DNA from 4 places in the Exiguobacterium sp. R-17 genome. Region 4 is predicted to be linked to each of the others. Evidence: predicted binding sites of a transcription regulator. Region 4 holds the regulator's gene; each other region holds the start of a gene.
The links. The regulator Rex, encoded in region 4, represses fermentation and respiration genes when NADH is low (regulators of the CRP and FNR family bind a similar motif). The targets are predictions, from matches to a motif close to TTGTGAAATATTTCACAA.
Positions count from the first base shown of each region.

Region 1: the regulator Rex is predicted to act here: its motif matches at 1,354-1,371, upstream of cydD (thiol reductant ABC exporter subunit CydD).
Region 2: the regulator Rex is predicted to act here: its motif matches at 3,207-3,224, upstream of adhE (bifunctional acetaldehyde-CoA/alcohol dehydrogenase).
Region 3: the regulator Rex is predicted to act here: its motif matches at 3,527-3,544, upstream of ACN9MT_RS04570 (L-lactate dehydrogenase).

Region 1 is NZ_CP184372.1:180,230-188,173, forward strand. It holds gene ypfJ (KPN_02809 family neutral zinc metallopeptidase) at 1-7, shown strand, start outside; gene ACN9MT_RS01095 (hypothetical protein) at 91-258, shown strand; gene ACN9MT_RS01100 (nuclear transport factor 2 family protein) at 322-690, opposite strand; gene ACN9MT_RS01105 (Rrf2 family transcriptional regulator) at 713-1,198, opposite strand; gene cydD (thiol reductant ABC exporter subunit CydD) at 1,407-3,137, shown strand; gene cydC (thiol reductant ABC exporter subunit CydC) at 3,134-4,843, shown strand; gene ACN9MT_RS01120 (cyclase) at 4,968-5,606, shown strand; gene kynB (arylformamidase) at 5,644-6,267, opposite strand; gene kynA (tryptophan 2,3-dioxygenase) at 6,281-7,120, opposite strand; gene ACN9MT_RS01135 (amino acid permease) at 7,144-7,944, opposite strand, start outside.
Region 2 is NZ_CP184372.1:1,199,088-1,207,031, reverse strand. It holds gene ACN9MT_RS06235 (hypothetical protein) at 1-335, opposite strand, end outside; gene adhE (bifunctional acetaldehyde-CoA/alcohol dehydrogenase) at 527-3,121, opposite strand; gene ACN9MT_RS06225 (beta-class carbonic anhydrase) at 3,458-4,009, shown strand; gene ACN9MT_RS06220 (Na+/H+ antiporter family protein) at 4,309-5,628, shown strand; gene ACN9MT_RS06215 (DedA family protein) at 5,753-6,346, shown strand; gene ACN9MT_RS06210 (hypothetical protein) at 6,407-7,291, shown strand; gene ACN9MT_RS06205 (amino acid permease) at 7,458-7,944, shown strand, end outside.
Region 3 is NZ_CP184372.1:883,468-891,411, reverse strand. It holds gene ACN9MT_RS04590 (ROK family glucokinase) at 1-247, opposite strand, end outside; gene ACN9MT_RS04585 (YqgQ family protein) at 331-534, opposite strand; gene ACN9MT_RS04580 (M42 family metallopeptidase) at 518-1,555, opposite strand; gene ACN9MT_RS04575 (GNAT family N-acetyltransferase) at 1,716-2,225, opposite strand; gene ACN9MT_RS04570 (L-lactate dehydrogenase) at 2,484-3,440, opposite strand; gene ACN9MT_RS04565 (DUF92 domain-containing protein) at 3,604-4,383, opposite strand; gene ACN9MT_RS04560 (5-formyltetrahydrofolate cyclo-ligase) at 4,377-4,922, opposite strand; gene rpmG (50S ribosomal protein L33) at 4,980-5,129, opposite strand; gene ACN9MT_RS04550 (1,4-alpha-glucan branching protein domain-containing protein) at 5,234-7,417, opposite strand; gene ACN9MT_RS04545 (DUF4912 domain-containing protein) at 7,450-7,944, opposite strand, start outside.
Region 4 is NZ_CP184372.1:2,747,796-2,755,739, forward strand. It holds gene ACN9MT_RS14370 (S8 family serine peptidase) at 1-3,679, opposite strand, end outside; tRNA gene ACN9MT_RS14375 (tRNA-Ala) at 3,902-3,977, opposite strand; gene tatC (twin-arginine translocase subunit TatC) at 4,082-4,861, opposite strand; gene ACN9MT_RS14385 (twin-arginine translocase TatA/TatE family subunit) at 4,869-5,066, opposite strand; gene ACN9MT_RS14390 (redox-sensing transcriptional repressor Rex) at 5,066-5,725, opposite strand; gene ACN9MT_RS14395 (ATP-binding cassette domain-containing protein) at 5,893-7,794, shown strand; gene ACN9MT_RS14400 (hypothetical protein) at 7,794-7,944, shown strand, end outside.

The sequences.
Region 1 (7,944 bases), 430 kb from region 4:
TCTATAAAACAAAGCAACGACATACCTTTTGAAACATTTTCCAGTCGTTTCCGTAAAGAAGAGAGAAGGATTCAAAGGGGAGTGTCGAAGTTGAAGCACATCAGTCTATTTTTGTTGCTGTATACGGCTGTCGTTGTATTGACGTACATCGTGTCACGATTTGCGCCAAACTTGTTGGTCTACATGGTCTATATCGCGATTGCGTCGTTACTCGTCATCACGGGCTACTTGCTGAAGCGACTCGTAATCAAACGTTAGAAATCAAAAAAACTGTGTTCTGCTTAAAAGCGGGACACAGTTTTTTGCTGATATGAACTTACCTTATGAACGGAACATCGTCGGATCATCTGGAACGTTCTCCAGGTAAGTGATCCGTCCGTTTTCATTAAGACGTGCGATATCTTTTCCGTCTTGCGTGAAGACGCTACCGTCTGCCCGTTTTCCGCAAACTGCCCAGCGTGTTTCATACGTTCCTGGTGTTGTTTCTTCCCAGCCAGCGTACATGTGCTTAATATCCTGATTCGCCGTGAACACATGACGGACGAATTGTTTCCAGGCGTCGATGCCGTGCTTTGGTTGTCCGTTCAGAACGAACGTGATGTCTGTCGTAAACAAGGAAACGAGATCCTCGAACGCTTGTGCGTCCGTGCGTGACGCGTCGAATAAGTCGAAATAACGATTCAATACCATAGTAAAAACCTCTTTCTGTTCATTAAAAAAGTGTCATCATCCGATCTGTGATTAACGCATGCAACCGTTCTAAATGTTCCGGTGGACAGGAGGTATCGATTGCTTGACGGATCGAGCCGATTGATTCGCGCTTCAACGTCGATTGCCAAGCATCTTCTGCCTCTGTCATCAGATTCGAGAGCAGACCGATCTCCTGTTCCTGAATCCCCATCAAATCTTCAAAGACACCACTTGACGCGTACAACGTCTGCTTGCCCTCGATCGCTTGATAAACGTCAAAGATTTGAATTTCGTCTGCCGGACGCCGTAAACGAAAGCCGCCTTTGACACCCGGTACGGAATACAACAGATCCGCCTGAACGAGTTTTCGTAAGAGTTTTTGAAAATAGGTTGGCGAGGCACCGAGTTGTTGGCTGATGAATTCACCGGGCAATACAGCGCGATCCGGAAGGAAGGTCAAGAGCAACATCGCATAAACGGATTGCTCGACTCCTGTTTTCATTTGCATAGAAAGACTCCTTTCGTTAAACGTGGATAATGTATATCCATAATAGTTCGATGATGAAAAATTGTCGAATGATATGCTCTCACAAAACCGTCACACCTTTTCGACAGCATCTGCATGGCATCCCCGTTCCGGATTCGGTATACTAAATGTACGATATGTGAAAATATTCACTAAAAGTCGTTCACACTTTGTGAAAGGACGTTTGTATATGAATCCATTAAAAGGAATCGTCCAGATTCCACGTAGTATTCTCATTCAATTCATCATTGCGGCTTTCTTAATGGGGGTCGCGGTCGTCGGTCAATCGTACGGCATCGTGTTAACAGTCGATCGGATTTTCCTAAAAGAACAACCGTTTGAAGCCGTCATTCCGTTACTACTCATCGTTCTCGGGATGCTGTTGCTCCGAGTCGTCGTGACGTATTGGAACGGTCGTCTCGGTACGACGTTATCGGCACACATGAAGCAGGCGCTTCGGGAAGCACTCGTTGCGAAATATACGAGTCGCTCAGTCGAGATGATGCTACAAGGGCAAGCGGGACAGAAGGTCAGTGTCTTGCTCGATGCAGTAGACGAGATGGACAGCTACTATAGTCAATATTTGCCGAAAGTCGTCCAGACGACAATCGTTCCCTTGATGGTCTTGATTGCGGCATTCAGCTATGACTGGATCACCGGTCTTGTCATGATGATCACGGCACCGTTCATTCCGTTGTTTTACATCATCATCGGCATCATGACGCAAAAGCGGGCCGATGCTCAACTCGAGAAGATGACGGCATTCTCAGGAACGTTCCTCGATACGTTACAAGGACTGACGACCTTGAAGTTATTCGGTCGCGCGAAACGACAGCGTGACGTCATCGAAAAAAGCAGTCTCGATTTCCGAGATGCGACATTAACGGTCTTGAAGCTCGCCTTCTTGTCGTCATTGATGCTTGAGTTCATCTCGATGCTTAGCATGGGAATGATTGCACTTGAAGTCAGTCTGCGTTTGATTCTGTTTCAAAGTATCACCTTTATCCCAGCGTTCTTGATGCTTGTGTTGGCACCAGAATACTATCTTGCCTTAAAAGAGATGGGGGCTGCTTTCCACACGGGACGCGGTAGTGTGGCAGCAGCGAAACAAATCGCAGCCGAACTGACGGCAGATGATCGTCCTGTTGCATTCGGTCAATCGGAACTCACGACCAATCGTCCACCACAAATCGTCTTGGATGAAGTTGGCTTTACGTACCAAGAAGGACGTTTTGCTCTGCAAGATATCGGGCTTACGATTGAGCCGTATCAAAAGGTGGCGTTGATCGGTCGCAGTGGTGCCGGTAAATCGACTGTCTTGCAGTTGATTGCCGGACTCGCGGATCCACAAGAAGGACGGATTCTACTCGACGGAACCGAGCGCGGTCAGGTGGAGGAAACAAGCTGGTTTCGTCAGTTGAGCTATATCTCGCAACATCCGTATCTGTATGCCGGAACACTGGCAGAAAACATCGCGATTGGTGAGCTTCGTCAAGCGACGCCGGAAGAGATTTTCGAAGCGGCGCAGGCGGCAGGGCTCGAGGAGTTGATTGCGACGTTGCCTGAAGGGATCGACACGGTGATCGGAGAAGGTGGACGCGGTCTATCGGGTGGCGAAAAACAGCGTGTTGCGTTAGCACGAGCGTTCTTGAAACGCCCGAACGTCGTCGTCTTTGATGAACCGACGACTGGACTTGATGTCAAAACGGAGCGACTGCTCCAACAAGCGATTGAGCAACTCGGACAATCGGCAACGGTCATCACTGTCGCGCACCGTTTGCATACGATTGAACGATCGGATCAAATCGTCGTTCTCGACGGCGGACGAATCGTCGATCGTGGCACCCATGATGAATTGCTTGGTCGAGATTCGGAATATGCGCGGATGCGTAGCGTCCAGAGAGGGGAGGAAACACGATGAAGGAATTATTAGGAGTCTTTCGGTTGATGGTGCATCAAAAACGCGATATCGCCTGGTCGATCTTCTTCGGTGTCCTCGCCGGTGTGACAGCGGTCGGTTTATTCGCAGCAAGTGGTTACCTGATTTCAAAGGCAGCCTTGTTGCCACCGATCCAGACACTCGCCGTCTTGATCGCCCTGCAAAAAGTGTCGAGTCTGACGCGCGCCGTCAGTCGGTATGCGGAACGCTATTATTCGCACCGGGCGACGTTTACGATCCTTAGTGACATCCGAACATCATTTTACCGTCGTCTCGAGCCGCTTGCGCCAGGGATTTTTGGTAAGTACCGCAGTGGGGATTTACTTGCGCGGATCGTCGGGGATGTCGAGAGTCTGCAAAATACGTTCTTACGTGTCCTCTATCCACCGATCGTGTTGCTGCTCGTTTTCTTCTGTACGATCTTTTTCGTCAGTTTCTTCTCATGGACGATTGCCGGGATTCTGTTGCTTGGTTTAATTCTGACCGGTTTCTTGATTCCGGGATGGTTCGCGTACCGTGAACAACGCTTTGCCCGTTCAGTCCGTGTTCGACGTGGTGACTTGTCGACAGAAGTGACAGAGTTATTCCAAGGCTATCGTGATTTGAAGATTTACCAACAGCTCGACCAAAAGGAACAGGACTTGAATGCCGTCGCGAAACGGTATGTCGAGGAAGAGAAACGTAATGGTTTACACGCTGTCTCGAACCTGGCCTTAAATACGATGGTGACGTTGATCATCTCTTGGCTTGTCCTCGGTGTGGGTGCCTATCTCGTCGCAAGCGGACAACTCGAGGGAGTTTTCCTCGCTTTACTCGTCATGACATCGCTGACCGTCTTTGAAAATGCGGCACCGATGGCGATCTTACCCGGCTTTTTTGAAGACAGCCGGCATGCTGCGAAACGACTCGATGAAGTCGTGACTGAGCAAGAGGAGCCGACGTACGCTCCGTTCGTCCTCGATCAGGCACCGTCCTTTGAAACGAATGCGCTGACGTTTACGTTTCCTGATGCACCCCGTCCAGTCTTACGTGACGTCACTGTTTCGATTCCAGCTGGTAAGAAGACGGCAATCGTCGGAGCGAGTGGTTCTGGGAAATCAACGTTACTTCAATTGATGTTACGGATGTATCCGACGGACGGATTAACGATTGCTGGACAGGACAGTCAGACGGTTGATCCGGAAGGACTCTGGCAGCACGCGAATGTCGTCTTGCAACAAAATCACTACTTTTATGGAACGCTTCGTGATAATCTACTGCTCGCAAACGAAGCAGCGACGGACGAAGCGATGCGACAAGCACTCGACGATGTCGGATTAACGACATTCGAGTTGAGTGATCGTGTGTTTGAAAAAGGAGAGAACTTATCCGGAGGAGAAAAACAGCGGCTAGCGATTGCCCGCGTGCTCTTGCGGGAAGCATCGCTTTACTTGCTTGACGAACCGACGTCATCCGTTGATTCTTTGACGGAACAGATGATTCTCAAGCGACTGTTTGCGCGAGCAACGGATGCGACACTCGTCCTCGTCAGCCACCGCTTAGCGGGTCTTGAAGCGATGGATCAAATCATCGTCATGGATCAAGGACAAGTCATCGAAGTCGGAACGTATGCCGAATTGATGACACGACAAGGGGCATTTTATGAGTTAAAACAAGTCGAACAATCTGTGTTTGCTCCAATTGGATAAAAAGTATGGAAGGCAATGAATCAAGTAAGGTTCATTGTCTTTTTTATTTAGCTTGGAAGAACTGAAAAGACATGACAGTCTACTTCTGAAATGGTAAAGTCTAGAAAAAACATAGGGGGATTTTATGCATATCGAACAATCATCCATCGTTGTCGATCAGACGACCGTTTCATATGATCATTTTCAGATGGGATCCAAACAGGTCTGCTTCTTGATTTCGGGAGCATCGTACGTATACGACCATCCATACTTTTACTACAGTCGAATGGCATTACTCGCGCGAGGCATCGATGTCATCTGCATTCACTATGTGACAGAAGATCTATTTTCAATGTCAGACGCTGAATCAAATGCCTGCATGACGCGCCGGGTTGACGCTGTCGTCTCGGAAGTGCTGGCAAAGCATCCATACGAAAACGTTCAGTTTATCGCAAAATCGTTAGGCACGATTCCGCTTGCCGCGTTACTTGCTAAGCCGAGTCTACAGACAGCGCGCTTCGTTTTCTTAACACCCGTCCTAAATGAAGTGGTTGAACAAATCGCCACATCGACGCAAGCTGGACTGATCGTCATTGGCACGGCCGATAAGTTTTATGATGAGGCAGCACTTGAAACGTGTCGGACATCACAATTAATGATCGATGTTATCGAAGGAGCGAATCATTCACTCGATCAAGGATTTGAGGTCGATTCGTCACTTGCAGTTCTCGGACATGTCATTCGTCAGATCGAAGCCAGTCTATTCGAACCGCTACATAAGTAAAAAATCCGTCCAGCAGAGAGGCTGCTGGACGGATTTTTTAGTATGGACGAAGTAAGGCGCGAACGGGACTACCATCGCCGTCGACGAGCGGGAGCGGGACGGCATTCAAGTGATAATCACCAGGCGTGATCGCATCGAGGACGAGTCCTTCGAGGATATGGACTCCATGCTGCGCCAGTGCGTGATGGGCTGCCATTTCCTTGCTATCGATCGCATCGACACTTGGTAAGTCGAGACCAATCAGCGAAATCCCGAGTTCTCCGAGACGCTCAGCAAGACTTGGTGTCAACACAGGAATCGTCTCTGGGAAAGTCGATTTGTCGATCCAACCATCCGTTTTGATGATCAAGCGTTGGACGTCATTTAGCTCAAAGCCATCTAAATCAGCGGCTGTGATTTCTGTACGACCTGGTAAGTAAATGACACGCGCATGTCCGATATAGAGGTCTGGATCCAGGTCGATGATTTTTTGTCCGGCATCATCAAAATGAAACGGCGCGTCGACATGGGTACCGGTATGCAGACTCATCGTAACTTTGCCGACGTTAACGGAACCGGTCTCTGCCTTATTCCATGTCAATGTCGCTTCAAACGGTGTATCCCCCGGCCACGTCGTGACGTGACGATCAAGTGGTTGTGAAACATCAATCCATCGTGTCATCGTTTCATCCTCCTCATAATGTCGTGCGGACCGACCACAGTTCCGGGAAGAACCGGTGGTCGAGCACACGCCGTAGATAACTGACACCAGACGAACCGCCCGTTCCTGGCTTTTGTCCGATGATCCGTTCGACGGTACTCATATGGTTAAAGCGCCACATCTGTTGCTGGCTCCCGATATCCAGTAATTTTTCACCGAGTTCATACAGATCCCAGTATTGCTCGACATCTCGATAGACGCTTGCCCAAGCGGCCTCGACACTTGCATTCGGCGTCCAGTCTTCCGTGACATCACGCTCAAGGACGGACTCGTCGATCGGTAGTCCATGACGCGCCATCGCGCGAATCGTTTCATCATAGATGCTTGGTGTCTTCAAGTCTTCGAGCATCATCGGATAGAGTATTTCATCATGTGCATAGACTTTTAGCATCTGCTCATTCTTGAAACCGAGCGCGAATTCGATTTGACGGTTTTGATACGACTGAAAACCGGACGAATGACCGAGCGCGTCACGGAATTCCAGATATTCGGCAGGGGTCAAGGTCGACAAGACATTCCACGACTGAATCAACTGGTGCTGAATCTTTGAGATGCGTGCGAGCATCTTAAACGATGATTCGAGATCATCGTTTGCGACCGCTTGCGTCGCTGCACGCATCTCATGCAGGATCAGCTTCATCCAGAGTTCGCTCGTTTGATGAATGATGATGAACAGCATCTCATCATGATGCCCCGATAAGCGATGTTGACTCGTAAGCAATGGATCTAGTTGCAAATAATCCCCGTAGGACATATCTTTCTTAAAATCCGTTTGAATCGATGCTTCAACAGACGTAGGATCTGTCTTTGTCATTCCCATTCATCCCCTTTATCGAGTTAATTCAGTTTTCGTTTTTCAGCGGTCTTCAGTTGTTCTGGATGCGCCCGTTTCCAGAAGAAATAGGCGATAGACAAGAACACTAACCACGGTACACCAAACTTCAAGACGATTTGGAAATCTGTGAACCATGTCGTCAGGACGAGTGCGAATAATAACAATGCACCGAGGGCAGTCAGATACGGATAGCCCATCATCCGAACCGGTAACGTCCGTCCACCTTCACGTTCCCAGGCTTTACGGAAGTAGAGGTGGGAGATGAAAATCATGAACCATGTGAAAATCGCCCCGAACATCGAAATCCCCATCATGAACGGATAAGAGACGCTCGACTGACTGCTGATGATCGCTGCGAGAAAAATGCCGAGCGTTGATAAGGCGAGTGCGAAGAGCGGTACACCTTTTCGATTTAAACGACCAAATACTTTTGGCGCATACGTTGCCTTGGATAATGAATACATCATCCGTGTCGAAGCATACAGTTGACTGTTCATCGCGGAGAGCGCTGCTGTCAGGATGATGAAGTTCATGATACCGCCTGCATATGGAATCGATAGCATCTCCATTACTTTGACGAACGGACTTTGATCGACGCCGCCTGCTTGTTGCCACGGGACGATCATCAACATCAAAGCAATCGTGACGACATAAAACGTCGAGAGACGGAAGACCGTCGCTTTTAATGCTTTCGGTACGGCAACGTCCGGGTCCTTTGCTTCACCGGCAGTGACAGCAATCAATTCCGTTCCGAGGAAACTGAACAGGGAGATGAAGATCGCAATCCAGAGACCCGAGAAGCC
Region 2 (7,944 bases), 1.5 Mb from region 4:
AAGTCAATCCCAAACAACGATAAGACGTCGCCGGCAGAACTTGCATCAAGCACCTGATTGATGATCCCTTCTCGGACTGCGCTCGGCATCGTGATCGACAGCCCACCGACGAACAAAAGCATCAACGAAACAGTGATGTCTGTTTCTTTCCATGTGATATCCGCCTGTTGCATCTGCTTCACGAGATCCTGATAGTCTGAGGATGAGGTGATTTGTGAAGTCAAAAATGCCATCACACCGTAGATGACACCGAAAAAGATGAGACCGATGAGGACGCCATACAGGACGTCCCAGACGGAAAACCGTCGTTGTTTCCTTTCTTGCCTTGACTCCATCCCATTTCCTCCTTTTTATGTCTGATGTTTGAATATTCCTGCTACAACGAAACCAAAAACATCAAATTCATTCAACAGCCATTATATCCCACCTTTTCTCTGACTGTCTCCATCGATTTCCAAAACAAAAACCGACTTCTCAGAGTGAGAAGCCGGTTGAACGATCTTTTGCCATAGTATTTTTTTCTCTATTAGATGCCTTCGTATGCTTGTTTCATGATCGTCCGTAATTCAGCGACAAGCGGCATCTTTGGATTCGCTGTCGTACATTGATCTTCGAAAGCATCGACTGCCATCTTATCGAGTTTTGCCTCAAAGTCTGCTTTTTGAATACCTTGCGCCTTGAATGACATCTTGATGTTGAGACGTTGTCCAAGATCGGCAACTGCTTGAATAAGTGATTCGACCCCTTGTTCTGTCGTTGCTGCCGGAAGACCGAGGTAACGTGCGATGTCAGCATACCGTTCATCGGCGACGAATGATTCGTATTTTGGGAATGCTGCCAGTTTCGTTGGGCGTGACGCATTATAACGAATGACGTGTGGCATCAGGATCGCGTTCGTCCGTCCGTGTGGTGTGTGGAATTCCCCACCGATTTTGTGCGCGATCGAGTGGTTGATTCCGAGGAAGGCGTTCGCGAAAGCCATCCCTGCCATCGTTGACGCATTGTGCACTTTTTCGCGTGCTTCTGCGTCAGATCCGTTCTCGTACGCTCGTGGCAAGTAGTCAAAGATCATCTTGATTGCTTTGAGTGCCAGTCCATCCGTGTAGTCGTTCGCAAGAACCGATACGTATGCTTCTGTTGCATGAGTCAAGACGTCCATTCCGGTATCAGCAGTAATCGAAGCCGGTACAGTCATGACGAATTCCGGATCAACGATCGCGACGTCGGGTGTCAAGGCATAGTCAGCAATCGGGTATTTGATGTTTTTCTCTTTATCCGTGATGACGGTGAACGGTGTTACTTCAGAACCCGTACCCGATGTCGTCGGGATCGCGACGAACTTCGCTTGACGACCAAGTGTCGGGAATTTGTAGGCACGCTTACGGATATCCAGGAATTTTTGACGCAAGTTTGAGAACGTTTCGTTCGGTTGTTCATAGAAGAGCCACATTCCTTTCGCAGCATCCATCGCTGACCCACCACCAAGAGCGATGATCAAGTCGGGTTTGAAGTCACGCATGGCTTGGGCACCTGTCTGAACAGTCGTCACCGATGGATCTGGTTCGACTTGGTCGAAGATTCGGTAACTGACGGACTGTGGCAAGTTTTGAATCACTTTATCGGCATAACCGAACTGTACCATCGTTGGATCGGTGACAATCATGACGCGTGAGACGTCTGTCATCGACCGCAAGTACTGAACGGAGTTCTTTTCGAAGTAGATTTTTTCTGGTACCTTGAACCATTGCATGTTCACGCGTCGTCTCGCCACCTTCTTGACGTTGAGTAAATGTTTCGCTGTCACGTTTTCAGAAACAGAGTTTTTCCCGTATGATCCGCAACCGAGTGTCAGTGATGGTGTCAACTCGTTATAAAGATCACCGATTCCGCCATGAGCAGATGGGCTGTTGACGAGAATCCGGCAGGCTTTCATGCGGAGTCCGAACGCTGTCATCAATCCATCGTTTGTTGTATGAATGACGGCGGTATGACCGAGACCCCCGATTTCAAGCATCTGTTCAGCAATCGAAAAAGCTTCTTCGGTTGATGCAACGCGGTACGCACCGAGTACGGGACTGAGTTTTTCATGAGACAGTGGTTCTGCTGCTCCAACGTGCTCGAGTTCCGCGACGAGCATGACCGTCGTTTCCGGAACATCGATCCCAGCTTTTTCTGCAATCCATGTCGCAGGTTTCCCGACGATGTCCGCGTTGACGGCACATGTATCGGTTTTGATGACGAGTAATTCGAGGCGTTGTTTTTCTTCCGGTGTACAGAAGTAACAACCGAGTGCTTCCATTTCTGCACGGACCGTTGCATATATTTCTTGGTCAACGATGACGGCTTGCTCAGACGCACAAATCATCCCATTATCAAACGTTTTTGAGAGAACGAGATCGCTGACTGCCCGTTTGACTTTTGCTGATTGTTCAATGTAGCAAGGAACGTTCCCTGGTCCAACACCGAGTGCCGGTTTACCTGTTGAATACGCTGATTTGACCATTCCTGCACCACCTGTTGCCAGGACCATGGCGATGTTTTCATGGTTCATCAAGACTTTCGTTGCTTCAAGTGATGGTTCTTCGACCCATTGAATGCAGTCTTTCGGCGCCCCAGCTTTGATGGCTGCATCGCGAAGTGTTTTCGCTGCTTCGACGGAACACCGTTGTGCCGACGGGTGGAACGCGAAGATGATCGGGTTACGTGTCTTAATCGCAATCAATGCTTTGAACATCGTCGTTGACGTTGGGTTGGTGACTGGTGTGACACCACAGACGACACCGACCGGTTCAGCAATATATGTGATGCCGTTTTGGACATCTTCTTCCAGAATCCCGACCGTTTTTTCATGACGTAGACTGTTGTAGATGTATTCTGTCGCAAATATATTTTTAATCATCTTATCTTCAAAGACACCGCGTCCTGTCTCTTCTGTTGCGAGACGAGCGAGTTCGACGTGCCGTTCAAGTCCGGCAAGTGCCATATCACGGACGATCGTATCAATTTTTTCTTGATCGAATGTCAATAACTCCTGTAATGCACGTTGTCCTTTTTCAACAATTTGTCCAATTGCTTGTTCGACCGGCGTTACCGTCGATTTTGTTTTTTCTTTCACAGCCATGAGTGGTTTCCTCCCTGTCGTGGAACGAATCTGAGTTTGATTTGCCAACCATTATGTCAGGAATGCCAAGCTGTTTTTCAATAGTTTGTGCTTTCCTTCACAAATTAATCATAACCCCTTTTTCCTGTTTTGTGCATGACCATCCTGTGAATTCCCTCACATCCTTGGTAACGTTTACATCTATTGCGGATTCTCCTTTTTCATCGTTTTACTCTATGTACGAAGACGTGTGCGATTTATCACACCCGCATTTTCGTGACTTGATAGCCATTTCATCATCTTGTATTCTGATTATGGGGTACATATTAAGAGCTACCACTAAAGGAGGACACTTAAATGTCAGTTGTACAGGAAATGCTAGCCTTCAACGAGCGATTCGTCGCCGAAAAACAGTATGAGCAGTTCGTCTCGGATAAGTTCCCAGACAAAAAGGTCGTCATCCTGACATGTATGGATGCCCGTCTAACAGAACTTCTTCCACACGCACTCGGTCTAAAAAACGGGGATGCGAAGATCATCAAAAATGCCGGTGCTATCCTATCGCACCCATTCGGTTCCGTCATGCGTTCGATTCTCGTCGCATTGTATGCACTTGGTGCCGAAGAAGTCGTCGTCATCGGTCACCACGACTGCGGCATGAGTACGATTGATCCTAAACATATGATCAGCGAAATGAAGGATCGAGGTATCGACCAACAGATTCTTCACACGCTTGAAGTATCAGGTGTTGATTTGAATCAATGGTTGCGTGGTTTCACGTCGGTTCAAGAGAGTGTCGCCCACTCGGTCAGCCTCGTGAAGAATCATCCGTTATTGCCACCTGGTACGAATGTCCACGGACTCGTCATCGATCCAGGGACCGGTAAACTCGACATCGTCGATTGCTGATTGCTCTCTATAGAAGAAACTCAAATAGACTCAGCTGCTATACGCCGTCTGAACTTAAAGATAACGTGCCATTTTCTCGTACCGGAGAAGGATGGCACGTTTTTTTGTGTGATCCATACGCTTTTCACCTTATACTTCCGGGTATAAAAAAATGTGACTTTTTATGCAAAGCTAAAAAGCCTATCGTGAAGTCCTTTAATACGAGGTCAGACTTTTACCCTTGACAGTGTTCCAACATGGCTGTAAGATACTTTAGTATAGTGCAGTGATAACAAAAGAAAGTGTGGTTTTACCGAATGATTAACGCCGTATTGTTTGCCGTCTTTTTACTATTCATCTTAGCGATCTTCCGCGTCCACATCGTGCTCGCGATGGTCATCAGTGCGTTCGCCGGCGGTCTCGTCGGCGGTCTCGATTTAACGAAAACAACCGAAGCATTTGCTGGTGGTCTTGGCGACGGGGCAGAAATCGCTCTTAGCTACGCGATGCTTGGTGCGTTTGCCGTTGCCCTCTCGAAAACAGGTTTACCGGATGCTCTCGCTCACGCATTGATTGCGCGTTCGCGTGGTAACGCAAGTGCCGCATCGGTCAAAAAATTAAAAGGATTCATCTTATTTGCGATTCTGTTACTCGCAATCAGTTCACAAAATGCTTTACCGATTCACATCGCTTTCATTCCGATCATCATTCCACCGCTCCTTGGTCTCTTTTCACAGTTGAAGATGGATCGACGTCGAATTGCGATCATCATGACATTTGGTCTCGTGACACCGTACATGTTCTTACCGATCGGATTCGGAGACATCTATTTAAATCAGATCTTGTTGAAAAACCTTAAAGCTAATGGTCTTGATACAACGGGAGCTTCTGTCATCGAAGCGATGGCGATTCCAGCACTCGGAATGGTCGTCGGTCTCTTGATTGGTCTTTATACGTACCGGAAAGAGCGGACGTATGAAATTCGTGATATCGCCCCAGACGACTATGAAATCCCGGTCATTACGAAAACGAAACTGATCTTAAGTGGTGTCGTCGTCATTGCGACATTGATCGTTCAACTGCAGACGGAATCAATGATTCTTGCTGCAACGACGGGACTCCTACTCTTCTTGTTGCTTCGTCTCGTTCGATTCAGTGAAGCGGATGATGTCATCACGCGTGGTATGCGGATGATGTCATTCATCGGTTTCGTCATGATCTCAGCGAACGGATTCTCGAACGTCTTGCGTAAGACGGGTGATATCGAACCACTCGTTGAGAACTCAAAAGCATTGATGGGCGATTCGCAACTCGTTGCCGCGTTCGTCATGCTCTTGATCGGTCTGCTCGTCACGATGGGCATTGGATCAAGTTTCTCAACTGTTCCAATCATCGCTGCGATCTTCGTTCCACTTTGTATCCAGTACGGATTCAGCTTAGAGGCGACAATCGCTATCATCGGTACAGCCGGTGCGCTCGGTGACGCGGGTAGCCCAGCCTCAGACTCGACGCTTGGACCTACGAGTGGTTTGAATGCCGATGGTCAGCACGATCACATGCGAGAAACTGTCATCCCGACGTTCTTGCACTACAATATTCCTTTGATCATCTTCGGTACGATTGCTGCGGTCGTATTATAAAAACAAGACGGATTCGCTATCATGGCGGATCCGCCTTTTAAATTGTCTCCGTTTTTTTCCTTTTCATTTGATCGTTGGTTCTCTAAAATAAAGGAATGTACTGATTACAAAGGAGTTGTCTAACGTGTTATCTCAAGTCGTCAACCAGATTTTGCTTTCGCTTGCCGATCTCGGATATTTCGGCATCGCCCTCGGGTTGATGATTGAAATCATACCGAGCGAGATCGTCCTCTCTTATGGTGGATTCATGATTTCTCAAGGAACGATCGGCTGGCCGCTCGCCATCGTCGCCGCCGTCATCGGTGGATTATTGTCGCAATTATTCTTATACTGGTTCGCCCGCTACGGCGGTCGCCCACTGATTTTGAAATACGGAAAGTATGTCCTGATTTCTGAACACCATCTGGATTTAGCTGAGCGTTGGTTCTTGAAGTACGGTCAAGGTGTTATCTTCGGCGCTCGTTTCATTCCCGTCGTCCGCCACGCCATCTCGATTCCAGCTGGTCTTGCCAAGATGGATCAAACGAAGTTTTCCCTCTATACGGTCCTTGCGATCATTCCGTGGTCAATCTTGTTTCTCTATCTTGGTGAAACACTCGGAACGAACTGGCGCTCGATCAAGGAAGTCGCTGCACCATATACGAATGGTGTTTTGATTGCTGCCGTCGCCTTAATCATCGTCTATTTCTTCTATAAACGCCGTCAACGGTCGGTTTAACTTATCAAGCAGTCTGTCTGTCGACGGACTGTTTTTTTACAACACATAGGAGGTCCTGCCATGCTCACATACCCGCTCGCCCATTTCCCGCTACGTCGTTTGACTGCATCCCATCGTTCTGGAAGCCCGGTCGCGACTGGCATCACTGTCGACGGACATATTTTAATCGTTGAAGAATCGATCGATGAATTTCGTGAAACACAGATCCTCTCCATTCATCAACTGAAGGATGATTGGCGAAAGACGACGATCGTCGAAAGAAACGACATCGACTTTTCCCTCGTTGATCGTTTTCCAGACGGACGACTGTTACTCGTCGCTTCTCGTTGTGATGATGATATCGACGGCACATGGTTGCCGAATGCCTTTATCTACGATCCTCAAGGTCAGTTACTGAATAGCTTTTGTTTAGACGACGGGATTCAAAATATGCAAATCGACGAACAAGGTTGGATTTGGGTCAGTTATTTTGATGAAGGTGTCTATGCCGATGCCGTCACGAGTTCAAATGGTGCTTTCGGTCTGGTCGCTTTTGACGATACAGGTGAAGTGCAGTATAAGAATCGGCAATATCCGATTGATGATTGTTATGCTCTGAATGTCTGCTCATCAACAGAAGTCTGGTTCTTCTACTACTCCGATTATCGTTTCGTCCGTATTAATCAAGAGGATGATCTCGTTTGTGAGGCTCCTACGATCGCCTTTTCTCAGTTTGCTCGGTACGATGACCATCTACTTGCCGCATACTCTGATGATGTACAGTTACTTGAACGAAACGGAACACGTTTTAAGAGCATTCGTTCGATTCGTTTCATGACCGAACAAGGAAATTCCCTGTCAGGTGACCTTACAATGCGTAATGATTTGATCGTCTTAGCAACTGCTGAGCATCTGTATTTTGGAAGACTAGGTCAACAACTTGACACTCTACTAATGGGCGAATGAAAGCTGTTACATGTTTGTTTCATGAATATCTGATTATTGAAAACTCTATTTCAAATTTTCAAAAAGACTAGCCGAGCCCTATCCGAGGATAGTATACTCAGCTTTATAGTTCTTACGACAAGTTGTCTGAACATTATGACGTCACAGATTTTTTTTGGGGGAAACGATGAGTTCGAATTTGAAACGAGATTTAACAGCACGACAGGTACAAATGATTGCACTCGGAGGAACGATCGGGGTCGGTCTTTTTCTTGGAGCATCGAGTACAATTGCTTGGACGGGACCATCCGTCTTACTCGCGTACATGCTAGCAGGAGTCTTTATCTTTTTCATCATGCGGGCACTTGGTGAGATGGTCTACACCCATCCGCACAGTGGTTCGTACGCAAAGTTCGCAAACGATTATATCCATCCAGCTGCTGGTTTTTTAACAGCAAGCAGCAACATCTTCAACTGGGTCGTCGTCGGAATGAGTGAAGTCATCGCTGTCGGGACATATTTACGCTTCTGGTGGCCGGAACTACCGACTTGGATTCCAGGGGTCATCGTTATCATTCTCTTGACGCTCGCGAACCTCGCTTCCGTCAAGATGTTCGGTGAACTCGAGTTCTGGTTCGCCTCAATCAAGGTAATAACGATTCTTCTAATGATCG
Region 3 (7,944 bases), 1.1 Mb from region 4:
CAACGACACCCGTATTAAAGTCGATGAATCCTGGCGCACCAATACCTGCTCCGACAAAATCCTCTGGTCGTTTGTTGCTTTCTTGACACTTCTCAAAAAATGATTTTGCAATATCTCCCGGAATTTGTGCACCATCATTCAGGATCACCGTCTCAATTTCCCATTTTTCTACGATGATGCCCTGCAAATCCAAAATTGCCATCTTCACTGTCGTTCCACCGATATCAATGCCGAGTAACCATTTCATTGCTCTGTCTCCCCTATGCTCATATAATGTCTACTTGTTCATTTTAACGGACACACTCGCATTGCGCAAAGGGTTGCGCAACCTTAAACATTATCGGATTGTGAACGTTTTAATTCATGTCGTAAGATGAGTTTTGCTGAATCGTACTGACGTTGCTCTAAAACGCCTGCTTCTTGCAATTCATCGAGTTCAAGCATCATCATCGCAATATCGGATGCTCGGTCTCCTAGATAGATGAATGTTCCGTACGTCTTAAGTAACTGTTGTACATCATACAGTGTCTTCATCGACCATCGGCTCCTTTACATACGCATGTAGCAAATCATAGGTCGCTTGTAATGACGTCTCATGTGTTCGCTCGTAAGAATGGCTCGATTCAATCCCCGGACCAAATAGTCCGTGTCGAACATCATGTCCCGCACGCACTGCTGCCGAAGCGTCCGAGCTATAGAACGGATAGATATCAACTTTATATGGGATACTATTGCGTTGTGCTAGACGTGTTAGCTGATGACGTAACGCTAGGTCATACGGACCGGAACCATCTTTTGCACAGATCGAGACCGTGAATTCGTCAGAGTGCTGACCATCTCCTAACGCACCCATGTCGACCGCGATATATTCTGCGACTTCTTCCGTGAATCCAGCATTTCCACCGAACCCAACCTCTTCGTAATTTGAAATCAGGATCTGGACCGTGTGTGGCAGGTCGATGGTTTTCCATTCTTTAATCAATTCGAGCAACAAAGCAACCGATGCTTTATCATCGAGATGGCGCGATTTCACAAACCCAGTTTCCGTATAGAGGAAACGCGGATCAAACGTCACGACGTCTCCTACTTCAATCCCCGCGACGCGCGTCTCTTCTGCTGTCGTCGAACGAATATCAAGTCGGACTTCGATATTATCAGCGGACCGTTCCGTTTTGTTCGTCTCGCGTGACGTATGGACACTCGAATGATGGAAAACAATCGTACCGGAAATTGTTTGACCGTCCATCTTATGCACGAGGCAGTTTTCTCCTTCGATCGCTGTCCAAGCATAGCCCCCTAATTGTGATAAACTGAGTCGTCCCGTTGGTAAAATCTCTTTTACCATTGCCCCTAATGTATCGACGTGTGCCGTCAGTAACCGCGTGCGAGTTGAAGCACCAGGCAAAGTCGCTAAGATGGCTCCTTTCTCGAGTTTTCGATACGTGATGCCTTCTGCCATCAATCGCTTTTCTACGTATGTAATCGCTTCTTTCGTCGAACCTGTCGGACTTGGAATCGAGACCAGCTCTTCAATCGTACGTATGACTTCTTTCATGTTCATTCGCTCCCTTTCAATCGGACTACAACGTGCTATCCGCTTTGTTTTCATGATAACAAATATTCATTCTCTGTCGGTACTGATATCCTACATGCATTACGCGAAAAAGCTGTAGCACTTTTTTGCTACAGCTTTTTGTCCACACCATATAATGAACTTAGACGTATTTTTTCATCCAAATATCATCGCGGTATGTGCCATCTTCTAATTTTACAGAGTCTGGATCTTCGGCATATACTTCAAAGCCGAGCGATTCGTAAAGACTTTGCGCTGCTTCATTTCCTGATAATACGGCAAGAATGACTTGCTCAACGTCTGGTAACTTCTTCGCCTCGTCGATCAAGGCTTCCATTAGAGCACGACCGGTCCCTCCACGATATGCAGGCGAAACATATACTCCGGAAATCATCGCTTTGTGCGATTCACGTGACAGTTCATATGGCTTGACCTGACCAAACCCAAACAATACATCGCCGTCGAACATACCGAGCCAAATCTCATCGGAGTCGGGTTCTCCTTCTAGACCTTCTCGTACTTCGCGGAGCGGGGTTTGCTGTTCATCGTCAAACGAATGACCGAACGCATCTGGATGATTCTTTAATCCCTCAAGGCGTAGATTCCAGTATTGTTCTGCATCCTCTTTAGTTAATTTTCGAAAAGTATACATGACTGTCGATTCTCTCCTTTTTTGGGTTTCATGACGTACAATCAAATGGCGTAAAAACGCTTCTATCTCTTACTTAACCCTTTTCTAGTAAAATAAAACCTAGATTTTTTTCTCTTTTAATTTCATTTAAATACGGTAGTGATGTTTACCTCTTCTTTTTTTTCATAACAAAAACTCAAAGGTGGACACTAAGATACAGGATCACCATTTGAGTTTTTAAACTCTCTATTTATGAGGTTTTCGTTATGCTTCGCGCCGTTAACCTTGCAAGACAGGTTCGAGCGTCTGACGCAATACATCAGCAGAATGATGAAACTTCTTCATTTCTTCTTCTGTCAACGCGACTTCAATGATTTCCCGCACACCTTGACGATTGATGATTGCCGGTACTCCGATGTGAATGCCGGAAATCCCGTACTGCCCATCTACATGCGCTCCGACCGTCAACAAACAGTTCTCGTTCCCAAGGATGGCACGCACGATTCGAACAAGTCCAAGTCCAATCGCATAATAAGTTGCTCCTTTACGTTCGATAATATGGTAGGCAGCATCCCGAACGTTGATATAGATTTGATCAAGGTCTGCTTGAGAATAACGATCGTCCTCAGCAAGTAGTTCATCAATTGTTTTTCCATAAATACGGCTATTACTCCAGGCAGCGAATTCCGTATCTCCATGTTCTCCAAGAATGTAGGCATGGGCATTGCGAGAATCGATGTGAAAGTATTCTCCAAGCATTTGACGCAGACGTGCTGTATCGAGCACCGTTCCTGATCCAAATACGCGTGATTTTGGAAGACCGGAATATTTCCAAGCCAGATGTGCCATGATATCAACCGGATTGGAAGCCACGACGATGAGACCATCAAAACCAGAATCCATAATCTGACGAATCATTTCTTTCATGATCAATGCATTCTTTGCGACGAGATCGAGTCTCGTCTCTCCTGGTTTTTGAGGAGCTCCCGCCGTGATGACGACGACCTCAGCCTCTCGGCAGTCCATATAATCTCCAGCCCAGATCCGCATCGGTGAAGAACTAAACGGGGTTCCGTGGTTCAAGTCCATCGCTTCACCTTCTGCTTTTGCTTTATTGACGTCAATGATGACAAGTTCCTCACAAAGTCCGGCTGTTGACATCTGATAAGCAAAGCTTGAACCGACCGCACCTGCTCCGATTAACGCCACCCGTGTTACTTTCGCATGTAATTCCATCTCGTTATGTCCACCCTTTCATTCGTTCTAAGAGTTTGTTAACTATCTCACAAATAAATTGTAACATCTTTCACATTCTTTGTAATATGTGAAACTAATCACATTTGTCTATTTTGTGTCATCGATATCCTAACATAAGGAATTACCCTGTCATACTTTTCACTTACCAGAATCGGACGATGATAAACCCGATTCCACTCGCTAGACCACTCGTCATGACGTTTACCGCATCATTTCCAAGAAACCAAATACCCGATACGTAAGCTGTCGGTTGTCCATGATGCTCTCGTTTTTCCGTACGTTCCCCGCAAACTGAACATTGATACACGCGTTGCCACATTGCTCCAAATAGTGTATCGAGCAGACTTCCAAGGACACCGATACCTGTCACAAGTAAGGCCTCTGTCAAAGAAAGAGAGAAGATCCACTGCGCTGCTAAAGCGATGAACGCAGCTCCAGCAATTGTTCCTAACGTTCCGATTAACGACATCGCTCCGCTCGTTCCTGCTGGTACCCGTCGTAATGTTTTCAGAGACCATGGATCACGTCTTGAGAGTGGACCGATTTCCGAAGCCCATGTATCGGCATTCGATGCCGCGATGACGAATAGGAATAACAAGAGATACGCAAAATTCATCGTCATGGCGTAGGCTATAGCAGCGACGAACGCTACTCCTCCATTCGCAAGTACTTGCCATCCGTCACGTGCACCCTCTTTTTCGACGATCGCGTCCACGGATTTTTTTCTAGAACGCCCAATTTTCGATAAAAGACTCGAGCTGCCAAAGAAGAGTAAGAGCACCACTAAACCTTTCAAGCCGAATCCGAATGAGACACCACTACCGACGAGCATTGTTAAGACAGCCCCGCTTGTCGTCAACAAGCGAAAATATCGTCCAGTCCAGGCGAGAATGAGACAAAATAAAATCGTAACACTTAACATCGGATAACCTCTTGGTCCGTGACGATGAGATCAACTGGGATATCGAAGTCTTCCACTTCAAAATCTGGAAAGAGCTGTTCTGAAAAGGCGATGGATACTTTACAACCTGTGTATGTCACGAGTGCACGATCATAATAACCGCCTCCCCACCCTAAGCGATAGCCATCTCGTCGATAGGCGCGTCCCGGAACGAGACAAAATCCCGCTTGATCAAGTGTAGTGCGACGAGCTGAATCCATTGGTTCTGCGATCCCCATCTGATTATGCTGCAATCGATCTTCTGGTCTGTATTCATAAAAGACCATCTCTTCTCCGACTACTTTCGGTATCAAGACCGTCTTGTCCTCTTGCCACGCTTGTTTAATCAATATGCTTGTATCACATTCATTTCGAAATGCTAACGTGATTGCGACACAAGTCGCTTGTTGCCATTCAGGCAATAACAAAACATGTTCGTGTATTAACCGTTCCTTTTCAGCACGGTTCTCCATCACATCTAATCTTTCTTTGATCAGACGGCGTACTTCTTGTTTGTTCATAACTGTCTTCCTTTCCACAAAAAAAGCCATCACACGAAGTGACGGCTTCCATCTCAATTATTTCACTTCACGGTGAAGTGTGTGTTTACGGAGACGTGGGTTGTATTTCTTCAACTCAAGACGCTCTGGGTTGTTACGCTTGTTCTTTTTAGTGATATAAGTACGGTCACCAGTTTCAGTGCAAGCTAATGTGATTTTAACGCGCATGGGATTCCCTCCTATCTAGCTCTCGATGTATCAAGTGATTTTGCTTTACATAAGGTTAAGCATACTCAAGTATCGTACCAAGAAAGGAAAGGAATTGCAACTGTTCATCCGTTCTTTTTCGGATTCGTCACGTGTTGATATGGTTTTTCAAGGTTCTCTTCAAAACGAAGGGGTTTCTTTTCAACGTGATACTCTTGTTCCACCCCGTTGCGTGATTCTTCCCGTTCTAGATAAACGACAGCCGATTGACGCAATGCGTCTCCTTCAAGTCGTTTTAACGCAACGACCAGACCACCTGAACGATCCGGAGAACGCTCACTCTCGACATCATAAACATTACTGACGAGTGGCAACTCTTTCATCTTGGCGATTGCCTGGGCAGCTGACGCTGTTTCCATATTGAAGTTATGAACGACTTGGAAGTCAACGATCTTCGCCAAGGCTTGCGCCTGACGCAAGAAGGCTAGATTTAACGCAGCCAGTTGATTGTATGTCTGAACAAGCGGTAGACCTGTCACTTGTACCCCGTATACATGCACACCCTCCTCGAATCGATACGCTTCAGGATGTTCCGTTACGACGTAGACGTTCTCTCCCGCTGCCGCTAGTCGTCTAGCTACATCACGAACTGGACGGTGGGATTGTTCGTAATCCCGAGTGAACATTAGAATACCATCCTTGTTCAAAGCAGCATCGCGTTTGACCGCAACATAATAGTCATGAGCCGTTAAGAAAACATCTGGTTCAATGTCTTCATCTTGCAAGAACGGATATTGTTGATAACGTCCTTCCAACCAGTCCATCGTTAATTCTTGTGCATCGAGACGACGTTCGGTTTCTTCAAAACGTAAGATATGCTCACGGAACCGGTTCGCAGCGTACTGTGCTGTCGTCTGTCCGTCTAAAATGAACGGCCAGTCGCTTGAGACAGCAAGTAGATATTCTCGAATGAGCTGGCGTTTCGCCTTGACAGTCAATGCATCTTGATGACGATTTCGCGCAACGATTCCTGCTAGTCTCTTTTCGAGCTGGTGGAGATGGCGAATCATCCAGTCGTTGCGCTCGTTGATCCAGACTTCCGCATAGCCTTTTCGTCCCCACGTTCCCATCGCGACATGTGCCGTATCGATGTCTTGGAAGTGACGTTCGAGGAACATAGCTGGTGAAATCGACTCAATCGCCTGATCCTCTAGACGTTCCATCGCTTTACCAAGGAAATCAGGTCCTTCAAACCACCAGTGACCAAACAATTCAGCATCAAATGGTGCTGTGACGAGAAATGGTGGGAAGTCTTGCCCTTGATATGAATCTAAATGTTCACCAAGTGCTTGAGCAAAATCTGCTGCATGCTCACTTGTTCGTTGCCATGCCCAGTCACGTACGTAATAGTCTTTTTGATCCGTCTCACCTGTTACACGATGCAATTTCAACCCTGTATCATAACGTAAGCCTTCCGGATGCATGAACTCAGCAATTTGATCCCATTCCCGATCATACGCGAGATCCCGATAAAACTCACGATAATCAGGATGTCCCGGATACCCGATGACAGAACTCCAGATTTTTCCGGAAATGATTTGATCACGCGGGAAGAGTGCTACGCCGTGTGGAGAATAGACGGGTGCTCCGATTCCGTGTTTTGGTGCTGGATCGGCGTTTAAAATCGAATGTTCATCGACGAACGTATAGCGAATGCCTTCCTCATATAAAATCCGATCAAGTCCTGGCGTATAGGCACATTCCGGCATCCAAAGACCAGATGGACGGAATCCATAATGGCGTTCGAAACAGTTCAATCCTGTCTGAATTTCAGAGCGTGCCGCTTGTTCGGACAACATATGTGGACTGAACCCGTGTGTCGCCGTACAGGTGATCAAATCAAGATACCCCTGATCTTTGTAATGACGGAATGCCCGGTTCAAATCTTTTTCCCAGTGAAGGAACGTATTCAATAAATCTTGATAGCGGTCTTGATAGAATAAAAGAGCATCTCGTTCCTTTTGGTCAAGCTCTCGCTCCAGTTCCTGACGAATTAAACGTAATGTGTCCTCGATATGCTCGATGTAGCGGTCTTGAATCAATGGATCGGCAAGCATCTCGATGACCGGCGGTGAAATACTGACTGTCCATCCGAGTGGGCGTGACAAACGATCAACTTCCCAAAGCAACGGGATGTAAGTTTCTGAAATCGCTTCGTACATCCATCGTTCTTCTAGACGATGTGCCTCTTCGTGACGGATATATGGTAAGTGTGCATGTAAGACGAGTGAAAAATATCCTTTTCGCATAGCTTCTCTTCCTTTCCCTCTCTCTAATTCCATTATCGGACGCGATCGAAATAAGAATACGGGCGTAATACCTCGACCCATTCCGGCTGTTCGACCTCTCCGTATTGCCAATGATGCACGACTTCGGCGAAGCGTCCGTCTGTGACTGGTTCGTCACGTGGTGTCTCGACTGGTTTCGAACGTAATACTGGAACGAAATCTCCATCAATCGTTTGAATGCCCCATTCAATGATGTATGTAGTATTCGGGGCAACTGGTCGAACGAACCAAGCATTCGTCATCTCAGGCAGTTCGAACTGATACGTACGATTCGCTTGTCCTTGTTCGTAATCAACGAGTGTGACGTCAATGATGCGTAACTCTTTACGGAACGAATCAAATGTCGTGTGATAATGCGTTTCTAACAACTGTTTCGACAGTTCAGACAATTCCCAGTAGACATATAACGCAGTCGGTGACTGAACGATCGCATGGAGAATATCATCTTCATAATGCGTCGCCATTCCAAACGCATCACGTTCGAGCGA
Region 4 (7,944 bases):
ACGTGTTTTTTCCTTTTTTGAGCGTCACTTTTTTCGTGATCGTCTTTTTGAAGGCTTTCATGACGTACGGTTCTTTGAACGTCCGGCGGTATTCCGCGCTACCGTTGAAGTCAAAGCGTAATTCGCTGTAGTTATCGCGAAGTACGATCTTCATCTCAGCTGTTTTTGTTTTACTTGAGACGATTTTTGGTGCTGTGACGCGAATCGTTGGTAATTCTGTGTCGATGATGACTTGACGGTTGAACGCCACACGATTCCCTTTTCCATCGTATGCTTCGACCTTGAATGACTTGACGCCATCTGTCGTGTACGTCACGTCATGGCTGAACGCATAGTTTTGTTGGGCTGCATCGAAACGCAGTTTAACAGTTTTTCCGTTGATCTTGAACGATTTGATACCTGACTCATCAGAGACATGACCCGCGATGTTGATGACTTTTGATGTTGCAAGACCAAGAGCGACCGGTGTATCGATTTGAACATTTGGTACGGCTTTATCAACGCCTGTCGTGTTGACGTCTTTTTTCACACTGTTTCCAGCATAGTCTTTGACGACGAAGGCAATCTTCGCGCGCTCCGGCAGATCCGTCAACGTGTACGCTTTTTCTGTTGCGGCAAGTGGTTGCTTTAAGACACTTTTGCCATTGACGAGGATATCGTATGACGCAACTCCTGTTCCTTGGTCGCCTGCTGTCCATGAAAGTGTTGATTTCGCAGCATCCCATTTCACAGTCGCTGCTGGTTTTTTCGTATCGACATAGACTGGGAAGAGATTCGTCTGCCATTTTGCGTTCGGATAATCGATCACCGATTTGACTTTGTAGTAGTAAAGACCATCTTTGACCGGTTTCCCGTTGATCGTTCCGTCCCAAGCAGCGCTTGTGACTGGTGTGTAGCCGTCCTCTGAACCGCTATCATAGTAGTTCTTGACGACGTCCGTTTGCATATCAAGCTTCTGAAGTGTTGTTTTATTCCGGTCAAGAATCGAATACTCGACTTTTTTCGCATTGCGAAGGAATGAGATGATCGGGAAAGCTTCATCTGCGCTACCGTCGTTGTTCGGTGAGAACGAGACTTTGTTCGCGACAACTTTTCCAGCGGCATTCGTACCAAGGAATTCGAAATCATCCTTCACTTCAGTCGCTAGACCTGTCAATCCGTAGAACGTGTTGTTTTTATCGTACAATGGTGCATCTAAAATCGGAGCTTGATCCCATTTTCCTTTGAATCCAACATAAGGAACTGTCAGTTCTGGATTTTTGCTCTTCGTATCGATCAGACGGACGAATCCTTCGACGAAGTAGCCGTTTTTAAAGACTTGTTCAAGCGGAAGCTCGTTCGCCCAGTCAGTTGTGTTCTTCAAATCGACGGACACGCTGATTTTCGTTGAGCTCTTCGGATTAATCGAGACTGAACTCGCTTTCTTCGAGCCGACTGCAAATGAGATCGGGTATGTGCCTGTGTTGGCATCTACCGTACCGATCGTTCCTTTTTTGAAGATTCCATTTGCTTCAAGGAAGTTCGATCCTTTTGCACCGAGATCTGATTGAACCGTTCCCGCTAGCTTATACGTCACTTTTTCATTGCTGTAGTTTTTTAAATCAAGCGTAAATGTGAACTTCTCGCCGACTTCCTTCAAGGATGCCTTGCCTTCACCTGACTTTGTCTCTGTGATGACGACTGGTGTCTTCATCGCAGCACGAAGATCCATCAGTCCAGCTCCCTCACGACGTGGAGAGTAGAAGTTGCCTGTTTTCAATTGTGCGTTGTATTTTCCTTGATCGAGTTGCGGACGCGATGTATTCATCAAGATATTTTTGGCGAGTTTAACGCGTGTTGCACCAGTGACTTTGAAGTCCTTCGCAATCCGTTGCATGACGAGTGCTGTTCCACCAGCGACGTGTGGTGCTGCCATCGATGTACCGCTCATGACGCCATACTCGTTATCATTAAGCGTCGAATAGATTTTCCCACCTGGTGCCGTAATTTCCGGCTTGAAGTCAAGGCTTGGCGTGACACCCCATGACGTGAAGTCAGACATTTGTCCTGCGACCGGGTTATCGGTTGAGACCGCTTTTCCGTCAAATGTCACTGCGATCGCCTTGCCTTCTTTTGCTTTTGCTTCGAGATCATTCCCGTCCGCGATGCTAAGCGTCACGAGTGGAATCGTCGGATTGTTGAGCGCCATGCTGACGTAATCCCCATGATCGACTTTACCACGGACGATGACACCTGCTGCGCCTTGCTTCTCAGCTTCTGCTTGAATCATGCTGTAGTTAAAATCACCTGTCCGCACGACGAAGACGACTTTTCCTTTGACGTCTTTACCTTCATAGTTCGAAGCTTGACCGTCACCGACATACACGACATCCTTCTTCTCTTTATCGAAGACGGCAATCGGATTCGGCGAATCTTGTTTTTGGTATGCCAAATAACCGGCATCCTGACCGTCGATCGTCAGCGCCATGCCTTCAAGCGTCAATTTCGTATTTTCGAGTGACGCGACTTGGAGCGCCTGGCTCGTCAATCCTGGTGCACCAACGACACCGATATCCGGGTTTGCTGTATATGGATTACCCGCACCATGACCTGCAAACGCCGAGTTACCAGCAGAGATCGCACACAAGATACCGTTGTTCATCGCGTTGACGATCGCGCGTTGCTCCGGATCATCTGCGTTGACGAACGATGCCGTCGAACCCAGGCTCATGTTGATGACGTCCGCTCCAAGTGCGATGGCATCATCGATTGCTTTGATGTAGATATCACTAAATGTCGATGGCATCCCTGGATCGTTACCGAAGACCTTCATCGCAAGGAGCTGTGTTTCTGGAGCGACCCCTTTAATGCCGCCGTTCGCTTCATCCCCGTTTGCTCCGACCGTACCTGCGACGTGCATCCCGTGCATCGATGCCCCCGCACCTAAGTCACGGATTTCGCTGTCGTGATCGGCATAGTTATAGCCGTACGGTACTTTTTCCGTGAAGTACTTTCCTTTTAAGCCTTTTGTTTCTTTCGCACTCTCGACTTTCGAAGAGGTTAAATCCACCTTTGTCTCTGGACTCAAGACCATGTCTTTGTGCGATGGATCAATCCCCGTATCGATGACCGCGACGACGGTTCCTTCCCCTTTGAAGCCATAGTCCTGCCACGTTTCCTTCGCATTGACCATGTCCTTGCTGTACAGCATGTCTGGCTTGGCACCTTTATCGACGGTTGGGCGCGCATATTCGTGCGCGATATGCACACTTTTGACTCCGTCGAGTTGTTTGATATCTTCGATGTCACCGAACTTCACTTCACCACTGAATCCATTGATGACGGTTGTGAAGCTTTCTTTATATGTAACAGGAATCGCCTTTTTAGCGATAGCTGACTTGACTGATTTTTGGACACTGACGAGTCGATCCTTGATCGATTCCTTTTCGGCATTACTCAATGTGCTATACCGCTTGTTTTGAGCTTGGGCGATTTGAATCGCCGGTTTTTGTTCCATCTCGATGACGACTCGGACTTTATCCGATTGTTTGTAGTTCTTTTCTTGCCCCGATTTCTTCAGTGAGAGCGCCTGCGGTTTTTGACCCGTCGCTTTGTCTTGCGAGGACAGTGCACCTTGCGCACTGACTAGATTGGAAGACGTCATTAAGACGGCTGCCATAAGTGCAATCTTCTTCTTCATGCGTTCGTTTCCCCTTTTCTGTAAAACCATAGTAGTAATACTAATAAAACAGTTTAAAGAAAATTCTGTATTTTTAGTTTAATGAAGTTAATGGAAATAAACAATTTATATTTGTCTATTTTTTTAATTTATTTCTTTTTGGTGACATTTTATATTTGGAAGGAATTTAACTGGGAACATAAAAAAACTCCTCGAGCACTCGAGGAGTTGAACGTATGCACTTGGTGGAGACTATCGGGATCGAACCGACGACCTTTTGGCTGCCAGCCAAACGCTCTCCCAGCTGAGCTAAGCCCCCATGAATTATCTTTAGTATACGCATCGCTAACTGCTTTATCAATATAAACATAACGCTTTCATAAAAAAGAATTCCTCCCGAAATTGCTGGAAGGAATTCACGATTCATTTATTCAATTCACGCATCAAATCCGCCTGTCGTTCAAGCTCTGCCTGTTGCTCGAGGATCAAGACCTTTTTATACGTCCGCGCAGAAATCAAGATACTGATTTCATAGAGAACGAACAACGGCACTGAGATCATCAAGTGTGACGTCACGTCCGGCGGTGCGATCAATGCCGCAACGACGAACAGCGCGAAATACGCATATTTCCGATTCTTTCGCATGAAATATGGCGTCACAAGACCAAGACGTGTCAGGAACATCGTCACGACCGGCAATTGGAAGAGAAGACCAAACGGCATCGTCAACCGGATCAAGAAACTGAAGTAGTTTTCGACCCCGATGACTTGCTCGATCCCCAATTCTTTCCCGAGATCCGTTGAGACTTCAAGCAAGAAAGGAAGCAACCAGAAATACGAGAAGGCTACACCAGCCAAAAATAGAAAGAAGATGACTGGAATATATGTCAGTGTTGCTTTTTGTTCCTTTTCATAAAGCCCTGGTCGGACGAATGCCCACAGTTGATACATCCAGAACGGTGACGCTAAAATCAGCGCGATGATGAACGCAAGATTCAAATACAACATTAAAGGATCGGCGACGTTGAAGGCATTTAATCCGATACCGAGCTCTTTTAAGTCTGCTTGCAGAAAACGGACGAGCGGTCGGACGAGCGGAAATGCGACAGCGAACAGGACGACGACAATGAGGAGCGACCAGACAATCCGCTTACGCAGTTCGTCTAGGTGCGACGTCATGCTTTGTTCTTGATCAACCGTCATGATTCAATCACTTCTCTTTCGGTTCGTCCTTTTTATCGTCGTCCATGATGCCGTTCGTGGCATTTTTGAACTCTTTCAATGTTTGACCGGCAGCACGACCGAATTCCGGTAACTTCTTCGGTCCGAAGATGATCAACGCGACGACAGCAATTAATCCGATACTCGCAGGTCCGATACCTAACGTGAGCGGGATAAGGTTTTCCATTATGATTTCACTCCTTCAGCTGATTGCGAATAATGCTTCATGAAATAAACTAACGACTGCAACTCGATCGATAAATCGATGTGATGAACCCGAACGCTCGCTGGCACGTTCAACCGTGCAGGCGTGAAGTTCAGAATGCCTGTCACACCATACTCGACTAACTCATCCGCTACTGACTGTGCGAACTGGGATGGAACCGTCAAGATGGCGACATCGACCTGATTCGCTTCGATTTGTTCTTTCATGTCCGAAACATGATAGATTGGAACGTCATGCGTCGTTGTTCCGACCTTCTCTTCGTCCGCATCAAACGCAACGACTATCCGAGTACTATTATTCTTTAAAAAGTTATAATTTGCAAACGCTGTTCCGAGATGACCGACCCCGATTAAGGCGACATTCGTCACCTCATCTTGATTCAAGGTTTTCCGGAAAAACGTTAAGAGATGTTGAACGTTATATCCATACCCCTTCTTCCCTAGTGCCCCAAAGTAGGAAAAGTCGCGACGAATCGTTGCTGAATCAACCTTCACCGCCTCGCTTAACTCAGCAGAAGAGACGCGGAGCTTACCTGAATTGTATAAACTTTGGATGAAACGATAATATAGCGGCAACCGTTTTGCTGTCGCTTGTGGAATTTTTGTGTCTGGTCCATTCATCCTGCAGTTCCCCCTTCGGCCACATCCATCGTGGCACCCAAATCTTTGCAAAAAGCTTTCTACTCTCCTTGATTGTAAACCACTTCACATAGAGTCACAAATAATATATTCCGCAGGACCTCGCGCTTTTGTTCGTGATAGACTAAAGGGTGGAAGGATGGATGGAAATGATACTCTTACAAGTCAACCAACTCTCGAAATCATTCGGCGTCGAGCCGATTTTAGAAAATATCAAATTGGAAGTACAAGAGCGCGACCGGATTGCGCTCGTCGGTCGCAATGGTGCCGGTAAATCAACCTTGCTCAAAATCATCGCTGGTGAACTCAGTCATGACTCGGGCGATATCATGAAAGGTAAAGATGTCAAAATCGGCTATCTCGCGCAAGACAGTGGTCTCGAATCGAATGAGACGATCTGGAACGAGATGCTGACCGTCTTTGAACATCTGCAAGAACAAGAACGGACACTGCGCCGGATGGAAATCGAGATGGGCATGGAGCACATCTTGAACGACCCGGTCGCTTACGATCGACTTCTGAAGACGTACGATCAAGCACAACATGACTTCTCAGAAGCAGGTGGTTATCAGTTTGAAGCGAATATCCGCTCCGTCCTGCACGGCATGCGCTTTTATCCAGACGATTACTCACGCCGGATCCAGACATTGTCCGGGGGTCAACGGACACGGCTCGCCTTAGCGAAGATGCTCCTGCAAGCACCAGAGCTTCTCATTCTCGATGAGCCGACAAACCACCTGGATATCGATACGCTTGCTTGGCTTGAAAGTTACCTCGGTGGTTATCGTGGTGCCGTTCTGATCGTCTCGCACGATCGGTACTTCCTCGATCAAGTCGTCAATGTCGTCTATGAGCTCTCTCGTAATGTCTGTCGTAAGTTCACGGGGAACTATACGAAGTACCTCGAGCAAAAAGCGGCATTGTACGATCAAGAAATGAAACAGTTCGAACAGCAGCAAGAAGAAATCGCAAAGATGCAGGACTTCATTCAACGAAACATCGCTCGGGCGACGACGACAAAGCGTGCTCAAAGCGTTCGAAAACGGCTCGAGAAGGTCGACCGGCTCGATCGACCAGATGGAGATGAACGCAGTACGGTCCTCTCCTTCCCAATCGAAAAACAGAGCGGGAATGACGTTCTTCAAGTCAATCAATTGGCAATCGGTTACGAAGAAGCTGTCTCAAAAGACATCACGTTCCGCTTGCAACGCGGCGAATCACTGGCACTCGTCGGACCGAACGGAATCGGGAAGTCGACGCTCTTAAAAGTCCTCGTCGGTCGTTTACGTCCTCTCTTCGGTGATTTCCGTTTCGGCACCGGCGTCTCGATCGGGTATTACGATCAAGAGCAAGCGGAACTCAATGACCGGAACCGTGTCATCGATGAGATTTGGAACGAATGGCCACTGATGCGCGAACAAGAAGTCCGTTCTGTGCTCGGACAATTCCTGTTCAGCGGCGACGATGTCTTCAAAATCGTTCATGAATTGTCTGGTGGCGAACGCGGACGTCTCGCGCTCGCAAAACTGAAACTCCGGAAGACGAACGTCCTCATCCTTGACGAGCCAACGAACCACTTGGATCTTGATTCGAAGATGGTCCTTGAGAACGCCCTCGTCGACTATGAAGGTACGCTACTCTTCGTCTCCCATGACCGCTACTTCATCGATCGGATCGCGACACGCGTCATCGAGATGAGTGAAGCTGGTGTGACAGAATACCTCGGCGATTATTCGTACTACACAGAGAAGAAGGCCGAACAAGAAGAAATCGCTCGCCTTGAAGCCGAAGAGGCAAAAGCGGCAAAAGTCACAGCATCGAAGACGATCGACAAAGAAGCACAGAAAGAAGAAAAAAAACGCCGTCAGCAAATCGAACAACTCGAACAAGATATTGAACGGCTCGAACAGCGTTCAGCGGAAATCGAACAGTTGCTTTGCGAACCGGAAGTCTTTAATGATATTCCAAAAGCGACAGCGTTATCTGCGGAACGGGACCAGATCGATGTCGATCTACTCGAATTGATGGAACGATGGGAGAACCAACACTGATGCGGACGAAAAGCTTTTTCATTAACTTGATTCAAGGACTGCTATCCGGCATCCTTTATTTCGTACCAATGTATGCGGACTACGTGTCGACCTTCATCCGGCCGGATGCCTTTAATGCTGCGCTTCCTTTGTTTCTCCTGATTTCTTGTA